2 regions of the Ruegeria sp. BHSB172 genome follow, and region 1 is predicted to be linked to the other one. Evidence: riboswitches for the same ligand, from Rfam matches in the RefSeq annotation. Region 1 holds a riboswitch; the other holds the start of a gene.

The links. Region 1 has a riboswitch for cobalamin ahead of AC2FM3_RS07890 (hypothetical protein). Riboswitches for the same ligand answer to the same signal wherever they lie in the genome.
Region 2: linked by a shared signal. The riboswitch ahead of AC2FM3_RS06930 (CbtB domain-containing protein) and the one ahead of AC2FM3_RS07890 (hypothetical protein) in region 1 are both predicted to bind cobalamin.

Annotation. Positions count from the first base shown of each region.
Region 1 covers NZ_JBXWRZ010000010.1:85,489-89,940, forward strand. The annotation lists gene AC2FM3_RS07880 (DNA polymerase III subunit gamma/tau) at 1-647, opposite strand, end outside; gene AC2FM3_RS07885 (protein-tyrosine phosphatase family protein) at 804-1,307, shown strand; gene AC2FM3_RS07890 (hypothetical protein) at 1,311-1,718, opposite strand; cobalamin riboswitch at 1,806-2,019, opposite strand; gene AC2FM3_RS07895 (TetR/AcrR family transcriptional regulator) at 2,048-2,620, opposite strand; gene AC2FM3_RS07900 (alpha/beta hydrolase family protein) at 2,704-3,561, shown strand; RNA gene ffs (signal recognition particle sRNA small type) at 3,624-3,720, opposite strand; gene AC2FM3_RS07910 (bifunctional 2',3'-cyclic-nucleotide 2'-phosphodiesterase/3'-nucleotidase) at 3,761-4,452, opposite strand, start outside.
Region 2 covers NZ_JBXWRZ010000009.1:23,078-27,529, reverse strand. The annotation lists gene AC2FM3_RS06945 (cobyrinic acid a,c-diamide synthase CobB) at 1-745, shown strand, start outside; gene cobA (uroporphyrinogen-III C-methyltransferase) at 742-1,470, shown strand; gene cobF (precorrin-6A synthase (deacetylating)) at 1,463-2,206, shown strand; cobalamin riboswitch at 2,250-2,458, shown strand; gene AC2FM3_RS06930 (CbtB domain-containing protein) at 2,495-2,665, shown strand; gene AC2FM3_RS06925 (CbtA family protein) at 2,670-3,368, shown strand; gene AC2FM3_RS06920 (hypothetical protein) at 3,433-3,927, shown strand; gene AC2FM3_RS06915 (DUF1636 family protein) at 3,915-4,259, opposite strand; gene AC2FM3_RS06910 (DUF302 domain-containing protein) at 4,404-4,452, shown strand, end outside.

The DNA.
Region 1 (4,452 bases):
AAGGCCAGCGCGTCATCCGAGATTTCCGCGCCCTCGGCGGTGGCGATCTTGCGCAGCAGGCCGATCATCACCTCGGGCTCGATCCGACGCAGGTCGAACCGTTGGCAGCGCGACAGCACGGTGACCGGAACCTTGCGGATCTCGGTCGTGGCAAAGATGAACTTCACATGCTCGGGTGGCTCTTCCAGCGTTTTCAGCAGCGCGTTGAAGGCGCTGGTCGACAGCATGTGGACTTCGTCGATGATATAGATCTTGTACCGCGCGCTGGCGGCGCGATAGCGCACGCTGTCGATGATCTCGCGGATGTCGTTCACGCCGGTGCGGCTGGCGGCGTCCATTTCCAGCACGTCCACATGGCGACCTTCCATGATGGCCACGCAATGCTCGCACTGGCCGCAGGGTTCGGTCGTTGGTCCGCCATTGCCGTCGGGGCCGATACAGTTCATGCCCTTGGCGATGATCCGGGCCGTGGTTGTCTTGCCGGTGCCACGGATGCCGGTCATGATGAAGGCCTGCGCGATCCGGTCCGCCTCGAACGCGTTTTTCAGCGTGCGCACCATGGCATCCTGACCGACCAGGTCGGCAAAGGTTTCCGGGCGGTATTTTCGGGCGAGAACCTGATAGGCGGGGCTGGACTGTGTGGTCATGTCTGCTCTGACGGATTCGTACTGACGATGCAGGGTAGAGTTCCCGGTGCCCCGCGTCCACAGCGCCGGTGCAGGTTTTTCGCTTTGGCGGTGGCGCTGGTTGGGCCATACTGGACCAATAGTTTTCAGTGATGCGTTTCCCGAGGGGTGGTTTCGATGTCCAATCTGGTTGTTCATGCCCTGCAGGTCGGGGGCGGTTCGCTTGCCCTGACCTCGATACCCGGCGGAGGCGGCGACTACCGCGGCGACCTGGACCTGATCGGGGGCTGGGCGCCGGGTCTTGTGATCTCGATGACGACCCTGGCCGAGATGGTCGCCGTGGGGGCGGGAGATTTCGGATCGGACATCCAAGGGCGTGCTAGCCGCTGGGCGCATATGCCGGTCGCCGATTTTTCGGCGCCGGGGGATGAATTTGACGGCCAGTGGCCGCCAGTCAGCGCCGCCGCCCGCCATGCGCTGAGCGGCGGCGGGCGAGTTCTGGTGCATTGCCGGGGGGGCTGTGGACGATCCGGCATGGCCGTTCTGCGCCTGATGATCGAATGTGGCGAAGCCCCGGAACCGGCGCTCAAACGCCTGCGGGCCGTTCGCCCCTGCGCCGTGGAAACCGAGGCGCAGTTGCTTTGGGCCGTGGCGCCGGCTCGGGTTGCTACCCCGGACTGACCGTCAGATGACTGCCGGCAAGGCGTGTTCCGCCGGGGTGGTGGGATCCAGCGCGACCGCCTGCAGCATCGCGCAGGGTGACGTGTCCAGCCCCTGCGCGGGGCAGGCATCGGCCTGATCATTGAACATCAGGTCGGCATAGGCGTCCAGGCTTTGCGTATCTGCCCCTGCGCGTGCGCCGCAATACACCCGGATCAGGTCGGCGCGAGCGTCAAAGCGGGCCATGCAGCCCGGCGTGCAATGGGTCAGTTCGCTGCTGCCTTCCACCCGGAAATCGGGCGAGGTTGCCGCGTCGGCCGCCGCGACCGCCTGCGCGACCGACCGGGCCAGATGCGCCAGCGCTGGGCAGGTCCTGCCCGTGCGTTGGCAGACGGTTGCGGAAAATTCGTGCGTGTTGGTCTTCCAGATCATGATGCGCCCTCCGCGCGCTGGGCGGGGCGGACCGGGGCGGACAGCCGATTTCACGGCCAGACCCTGCCCGGACACCCCGTCCGAGTTTCGGTTTCACGTTTGATGGCAGGTCTCCTGACTTGCGGGTCGTTGCTTTGCCGACCTTCCCAACCTTGCGGTCAGTGGTATCTCGGCATCGCTCTCCGCCTACAGTTGCGGGGGCAGTCCCGGCATTGGCCCGTTCCGATTGTCCCGGGGGGCCGCACCGTGTTCCCTTTTCATCCCGGCTGAAGGCGCGGGAACCATCACCCAATCGCTAGCGGTCAGGGTCGGGCCGAGTCAAGCCGCATTCATTCGCGCGGCTGGAACCGGTCCCACGGGACATGCTCGGGCAACCGGCGCAGCACATTCGAATCCCGACGCGCGCGCGCCAGTTGCCAACCGCCCTGCATCATGATGAACAGGGTGTCGGCCGCCATGTCAGGATGCGCGACGCCGAACCGTTCCGCGTGGCCGCGCACCTCGTCGATCCAGCTTTCGTAAAGCCGGTCGGCATGGTCGCGGAAGGCCCGGTTGTCGGGGCTTTCGAACAGGGTGGCGGCGATCGGGCAGGTCTCCCATTGCGGCGAGGTGTCGAACATTTTCGCGATCTTGTGGCAAAGGGTGGTGACTCCTGCGCGGAAATCCTGCGCGTCGTTGAACGCCGCCGCGATCATGTCGCGCATCCCGTCCGAAGCCCAGCTGGCCGCAGCGAGGGCAAGATCCTGCTTTCCCTTTGGAAAATGGTGGTACAGCGAGCCTTTGGGCGCCCGGGCCTCGGTCAGGATCTCGGTCAGGCCGACACCGTTGTAGCCCGAGCGCTGGAACAGCCGGGCGGCGGTCTGGGTCAGGCGATCGCGGGTGTTTTGCGGACGTCGGGTCATCTTGCACGCATCTTGACAGGGCTGGACCGATCGGTCCAGATGAAATTATTAGACCAATCGGTCCAGAGCGCTTGGAGGCATGGATGTTGGATTCGCAGCAGACCGTGAAAGTCGAGGATTTCGAGTTTTCAACGAGCGAGGTAAACCTTTCGGCGCGGCTCTATGCACCGATGGCCATGCCGGAAATCGCGGTCGTACTGAACGGGGCAACCGGCGTGCCGCGGGACTACTACCAGCATTTCGCGCGGTGGCTGGCCGCTGAACGGGGCATGGCCTGCCTGACCTATGACTATCGCGATTTCGGGACATCTCTGAAACGGCGCCTGAAAGACTCGGATGCCACGATGGCCGATTGGGCGCTGAAGGACATGCCGGCGGCGCAGGCCGAGATGCGGCGGCGCTATCCCGATGCCAAGCTTTGGGTCATCGGTCATTCGGTTGGCGGGATGCTGGGGCCGCTTCAGCCCGGGATCGACCGGATCGAGCGGATGATCTGCGTGTGTTCGGGGCTGGTGACCCTGGCCGATCATCCCTGGCCCTACAAAGGGTTGGCGAGCCTGTTCTGGTATGGTCATGTGCCGCCTCTGGTGCGTCTGCTGGGCTATCTGCCGGGGCGGATGCTTGGGTTCGGGTCCGACCTGCCATCCGGGGTCTATTGGCAGTGGCGGAAGTGGTGTACGTCACCCGACAGCTATCTGCCGGAACTGGGCGACACGCTTCCGCCGGCCGATTGGGGCCGAATGACGACCCCGGTGGACGTCATCGCCCTGGAGGATGATCAGACGGTTCCGCCGCCGGCGGTCTGGCGGCTGGCCGAGCTGTACGGGCCTGCGGCGCGGCGCCATCTATTGGCCCCGGCCGCCTTCGGCCTGCGCGAGGTCGGCCATATCGGCGCCTTCGCTCGGCGCAGCCGCGCAATCTGGCCGCGGCTGGTTGCCTGACGACCAGTCCGGCGGTCCTGCATCAGGGAATGATCGGAAAACAGTGTGCCGTGACGGCATCAAGTGAGAGGTTGGACAGCGACCCAAGCGGGGCTCGTTGTGGCTGCTTCCTTCCGGACCTGACCAGGTTGGCGAGGCGCTTGCCCGCGCCAACCTCTCGACCGCCGATATAGGCATCACGCAGGCGCTTGGCAACCCGTCACGGCCACAGCCGAATCCGGAGAAAGCCCTGGTCGTCCAACCCAAGCGGCTCGGGGCTGAAAGCGGCCAGTTCATCCAGGTATTTCTCGGCGCCCGGTCCGGTGCGCAGCACGGCCGCACGCCCGTGGAAACCGGTCAGGGAAAAGCTGGCCGGAGCATCTTCGAGCGGATCGCGTTCCAGCGCTCCGGACAGGTAATCCCGGACGATCGCGCGGATATTCATGCGCGGCATCTGGATCGCCGGATTTTGCCGCAGGATCGGGAAATTGCCACCGCCATTGGCCCGATAGTTGTTGACGGCCACGACAAAAGCCTGTTCCGCCGTGACCGGGGTGCCGTGATGGCAAAGGTTTCGTATCCGCCCATTCTCGTTACCGGTCCGGTGTCCGCCAAGGTCGAAACTCGGCGGGCATGACGGATCGATTTCGTAGGTCACCCCGTGCAGGACGTCAAAATTGTGCCCGGTCGCCTGCGGGTCTATCAGGTCTGCTTCTCGGGCGCCGTCGATTTGCCGGTAGACTGCTGCCGACATTTCCAGCCAATCCCGCAACTGTGCACCGGAAACGACGACCGCCCGCAACTCATTGGGAAACACATGCAGATCCGACACGTGGCGCAGGAACACGTCGCCCCGCGGAACATCGGTGAAATGGCGTGGCCCGGCCCGACCCCCGAATTTGGACGGTGCTA
Region 2 (4,452 bases), on a different contig from region 1:
GCATCTGGGCCTGATCCAAGCGGTCGAGCACCCCGATCTGGAAAGCGCGATTGCCGGATACGCGGCCTTCCTGCGCGCGCATGTGGATCTGGAGGCGATCAAGCGGGCGGCCTCCTCGGGCCCGATGGGGCCGTCGTCGGCCGCGCTGCCGCACCCTCCGGCGCAACGGATCGCGCTGGCCCAAGACGCGGCATTTTCCTTTACCTACCCGCATCTTCTGGAAGGCTGGCGAGCGGCCGGGGCCGAGATCCTGCCGTTTTCTCCGCTGGCGGACGAGGCCCCGGCCCCGGATGCCGATCTGGTCTGGTTGCCCGGCGGGTACCCCGAACTGCACGCCGGAACCCTGGCTGCGGCAGAGCGGTTCCTGACCGGCTTGCGCAAACATGCCGAAACGCAGCCCGTGCATGGCGAATGCGGCGGCTACATGGCCTTGGGCCAAGGGCTGATCGACAAGGACGGCACCCGCCACCGGATGGCCGGGCTGCTGGGCCTGGTCACTTCGTACGAAAAGCGCAAATTCAACCTGGGCTATCGCCGGGCCGAGTTGCTGGCCGACATGCCCGGGTTCTCTGCTGGAACCGCGCTGCGGGGGCACGAGTTCCACTATTCCTCGATCGTCGAGCAGCCCGATGCACCCCTGGCCCGGGTTTTTGACGCCGAAGGCGCCGAAGGCCCACAGACCGGATCGCGCCGCGGGCATGTCACCGGTACGTTCTTCCATCTGATCGCAGAGGCCAGCGCATGAACGGTTTCGTTTCCTTCATCGGGTCCGGTCCCGGCGACCCGGAGTTGTTGACCCTCAAAGCCGTGGACCGGCTGCAAAAGGCCGATGCGGTGCTGTTCGACGATCTCAGCAGCGGGCCGATCCTGAGCCATGCGCGCAAAGAGGCCGACCTTGTGGGCGTGGGTAAGCGCGCCGGGCGGCCCTCGCCCAAGCAGGACCACGTCAGCCGCCTACTGGTGGAGTACGCCCAGACCGGCCAACGAATCGTGCGGCTGAAATCGGGCGATGGCGGCCTGTTCGGGCGGCTCGAAGAGGAACTGGTAGCCCTGCGCGCCGCCGGGATCGCATACGAGATCATTCCGGGCATCCCCTCGGCGATTGCCGCGGCCGCGGCGGCGGGCATCCCGCTGACCCGCCGGCTGACCGCGCGGCGGGTGCAATTCGTCACCGGCCACGATGTCAGCGGCAAGCTGCCCGAGGACCTGAACCTGCCCGCGCTGGCCGACCCGGGCGCGACGACGGTGGTGTTCATGGGCAAGCGCACCTTTCCCCTGCTGGCGCAGGCGCTGCACGCGCATGGGCTGCCGTTGGACACCCCTGCGCTGATGGCAGAATCGGTTTCGACGCCTCAGCAGTCGCTGCACCGGTCCACCGTCGGTGCACTGGCCGAGCGCCTAAACTCCGAGATCGGTACCGCGCCGGCGCTGATCCTCTATGGTCCGCTGGCGGAGAGCGACGATGATTGATCTGGTCTTGATCGGGATCGGCACCGGCAACCCCGATCATGTGACGCTTCAGGGCGCGCAGGCGATCCGCGCGGCCGATCTGATCCTGATCCCGCGTAAGGGCGTCAACAAGGCCGATCTGGCGGGGGTGCGCGAGGAAATCATCCGCAAGGTCACCGACACACCGCCCCAAATTGCCTATTTCGACATCCCCGAGCGCCGGTCACAGGACGGCTACCTGCGCGGCGTGGATGAATGGCACGACGCAATCGCCCTGCGCTGGCAGGAGGCGATGGCTCGGCACCCCGAGGCACGCACCGTCGCCCTGCTGATCTGGGGCGACCCGTCGCTCTATGACAGTTCGCTGCGAATCGCGGCGCGGCTGGACCCGCAGCCAAACACCACCGTGATCCCAGGCATCACGGCGCTGCAGGCGCTGACGGCGGCCCATGCCATGCCCATCAACGAGATCGGCGCGCCTTATCTGGTCACCACCGGCCGGCGCATCCGCGACGAGGGCTGGCCCAGAGACGCGCATACGGTTGCGGTGATGCTGGATGGCGCGTGTTCGTTCCAGACGCTGAACATGGCCGATTTTGACATCTGGTGGGGGGCTTACGTGGGTATGCCCGAGCAGATCCTGATCAAGGGTCCACTGGCCGATGTGGCCGACGAGATTCTGCGCACGCGCACCGAAGCCCGCGCCCGGCACGGGTGGATCATGGATATCTATGTCCTCAAAAAGCGCGGGATTTGACGCGAAAGGTCGCAAATGGCGATTGCGCCATAGCGGCATTCACGTCTAAATGGACGGGTCTGGTCCTGCCGGAGACATCCGGATGCTAAGAGGGAATTTGGTGCGGCCTGCGCGCAGGTCAAATCCAAAGCCGCCCCCGCGACTGTAAGCGGTGAGCCCTGTTCAACCAGCCACTCCCGATCCGTTCGGGGGGAAGGCGAACAGAGGCGCTGACCCGCAAGCCAGGAGACCTGCCAGGCGAACAATGAAACACCGGCCGTCGGGTGCGGCGGCACAGGAGGACAGAAAATGACGACACAAACGCAAACCGCATCAACGGTACGCGCCGGCATGCTTTCGGCAGTGTTCGCGGCGGCCTTGGGCCTGGGGATCATCACCGTGGCCGGTCACGTTCAGGCATCGGCGCTGCATGACGCCGCCCATGACGTGCGCCACGCAACCGGCTTCCCCTGCCACTAAACCAATGTTCAGCCGCATTCTGACCAGCGCGTTGTTCGCTGGTGCCGCAGCCGGGTTGATCGTCGCCCTGCTGCAGTTGCTATTCGTGCAGCCCGTGTTGCTGCACGCTGAACTCTATGAATCCGGGGAGTTGGTGCATTTCGGGGCCGAGGCCGTGTCGGCCCATCCCGAGCTGCCGGGCATGTTCTCGGACCTGACCCGCGACGGGCTGAGCGTGGTGTTCACCATGCTGACCTATACCGGCTATGCGCTGGTTTTGGTCGCCCTGATGTCGCTGGCCGAGGCGCTGGGCCACCCGGTTGACGGGCGCACGGGCGTGTTGTGGGGCCTGGCCGGTTTCATCGCCTTTCATCTGGCGCCGGGTTTCACCCTGGCCCCTGAGGTTCCGGGCGTAGCCGCAGCCGATGTGTTCGCGCGGCAAATCTGGTGGTGGGCAACCGTCGCGGCTGCCGTGGTGGCGCTGTGGCTGATCGCCTTTGGTGGCAACATCGTCAGCTATCTGGTCGCGGCCGTGCTTCTGATGGCCCCGCACCTGATCGGCGCGCCGGAACCCGACGTGTTCACCGGGCCGGTTCCGACCGAGATCGGGGCCCTGTTCGCCGCGCGCGCCTTCGGCGTGGGTCTTGCGGCCTGGGTGCTGCTGGGTGCTTTTGCCGGGTATTTCTGGCAAAGCGAGGGCAAGCGCGTCGAAGCCGCGGCCTGATCCCCGAAATCCCACGATCCGCCGGCGACCAACTGGCGGATCATCTGCTTTTCAAGGAAACAAGATGACACGCTCGCTTGCACTATTTGCGATCGGTCTGGTCTTTGGCGGGGGCGCCGGGTTCGTGCTGGCCGCAGCCAACGGCGTCACCTTCGACGGTCACGACCATACCGACCCCGCTCAACACGGCGGCCATCACGTCGAGGCCACGGCCCATGATCACAGCACCGCCATCAACCTGCCCGCCGGACCGGATGCGCCGGGGCTGGAGATCGCCGTCACCCCTGACCCGATGGCGGGTTGGAACCTGCATGTGGTGCCAAAGAACTTCCACTTCTCTCCGGAGAACGCCTCATTGGCGGACAGGCCTGACGAAGGCCATGCGCATGTCTATGTGAACGGCGTCAAGCTAGCGCGGCTTTATGGCGACTGGATGCACCTTCCGGACCTGCCCAAGGGCGAAGCCACCATTGAGGTCTCGCTGAACGCCAACAGCCACAGCCCGCTCGCCGTGGATGGGGTGCCTGTCAGCGCCTCGGTCACGGTTCAGGTGGACTGAAGCGCAGGGATCCGCGCCCGCAGACACAAGCGAAGCCGCCCGCACGGCCGGGCGTCCTCGATCCAGCCATTCGGGCTGTTCAGAATGGTCCGGCAGGTCGCCGCAATATCATCGGCATCGGCAACCGGATCGATCCCCGAAAACACGTAAGACGCCAAGCTTTCCCCCTGAATCGCCACCACGGTCGGTTCATTGCAGCCACTGAAACAGGCGTGCTCGGCGATCGCGACCTGCCCGTCCAGTCCCGCAGCGCGCAGGGCTTCCAATACGGCCTGTCGCTCGGCCGGCTGGTCGCGCTCGCCCGCGCAGCTGCTGCAGATCAAAACACGCATGCCCCTCGCCTGCCTTTTCCGTTTCACACTGTCGCTTGTGCGGGTTTCGCAACCCCGGCGCAAGCCCGCCACCCACGATATTGTGACTGTACGCGCCCGTGATTTCGGCAAGACTCGAGCCAACCACGACTTGGAGAGCCCGCGATGAAACATCTTGTGTTTTTCCTCGGCCTGCTGGCGCTTCCCGCGCTGG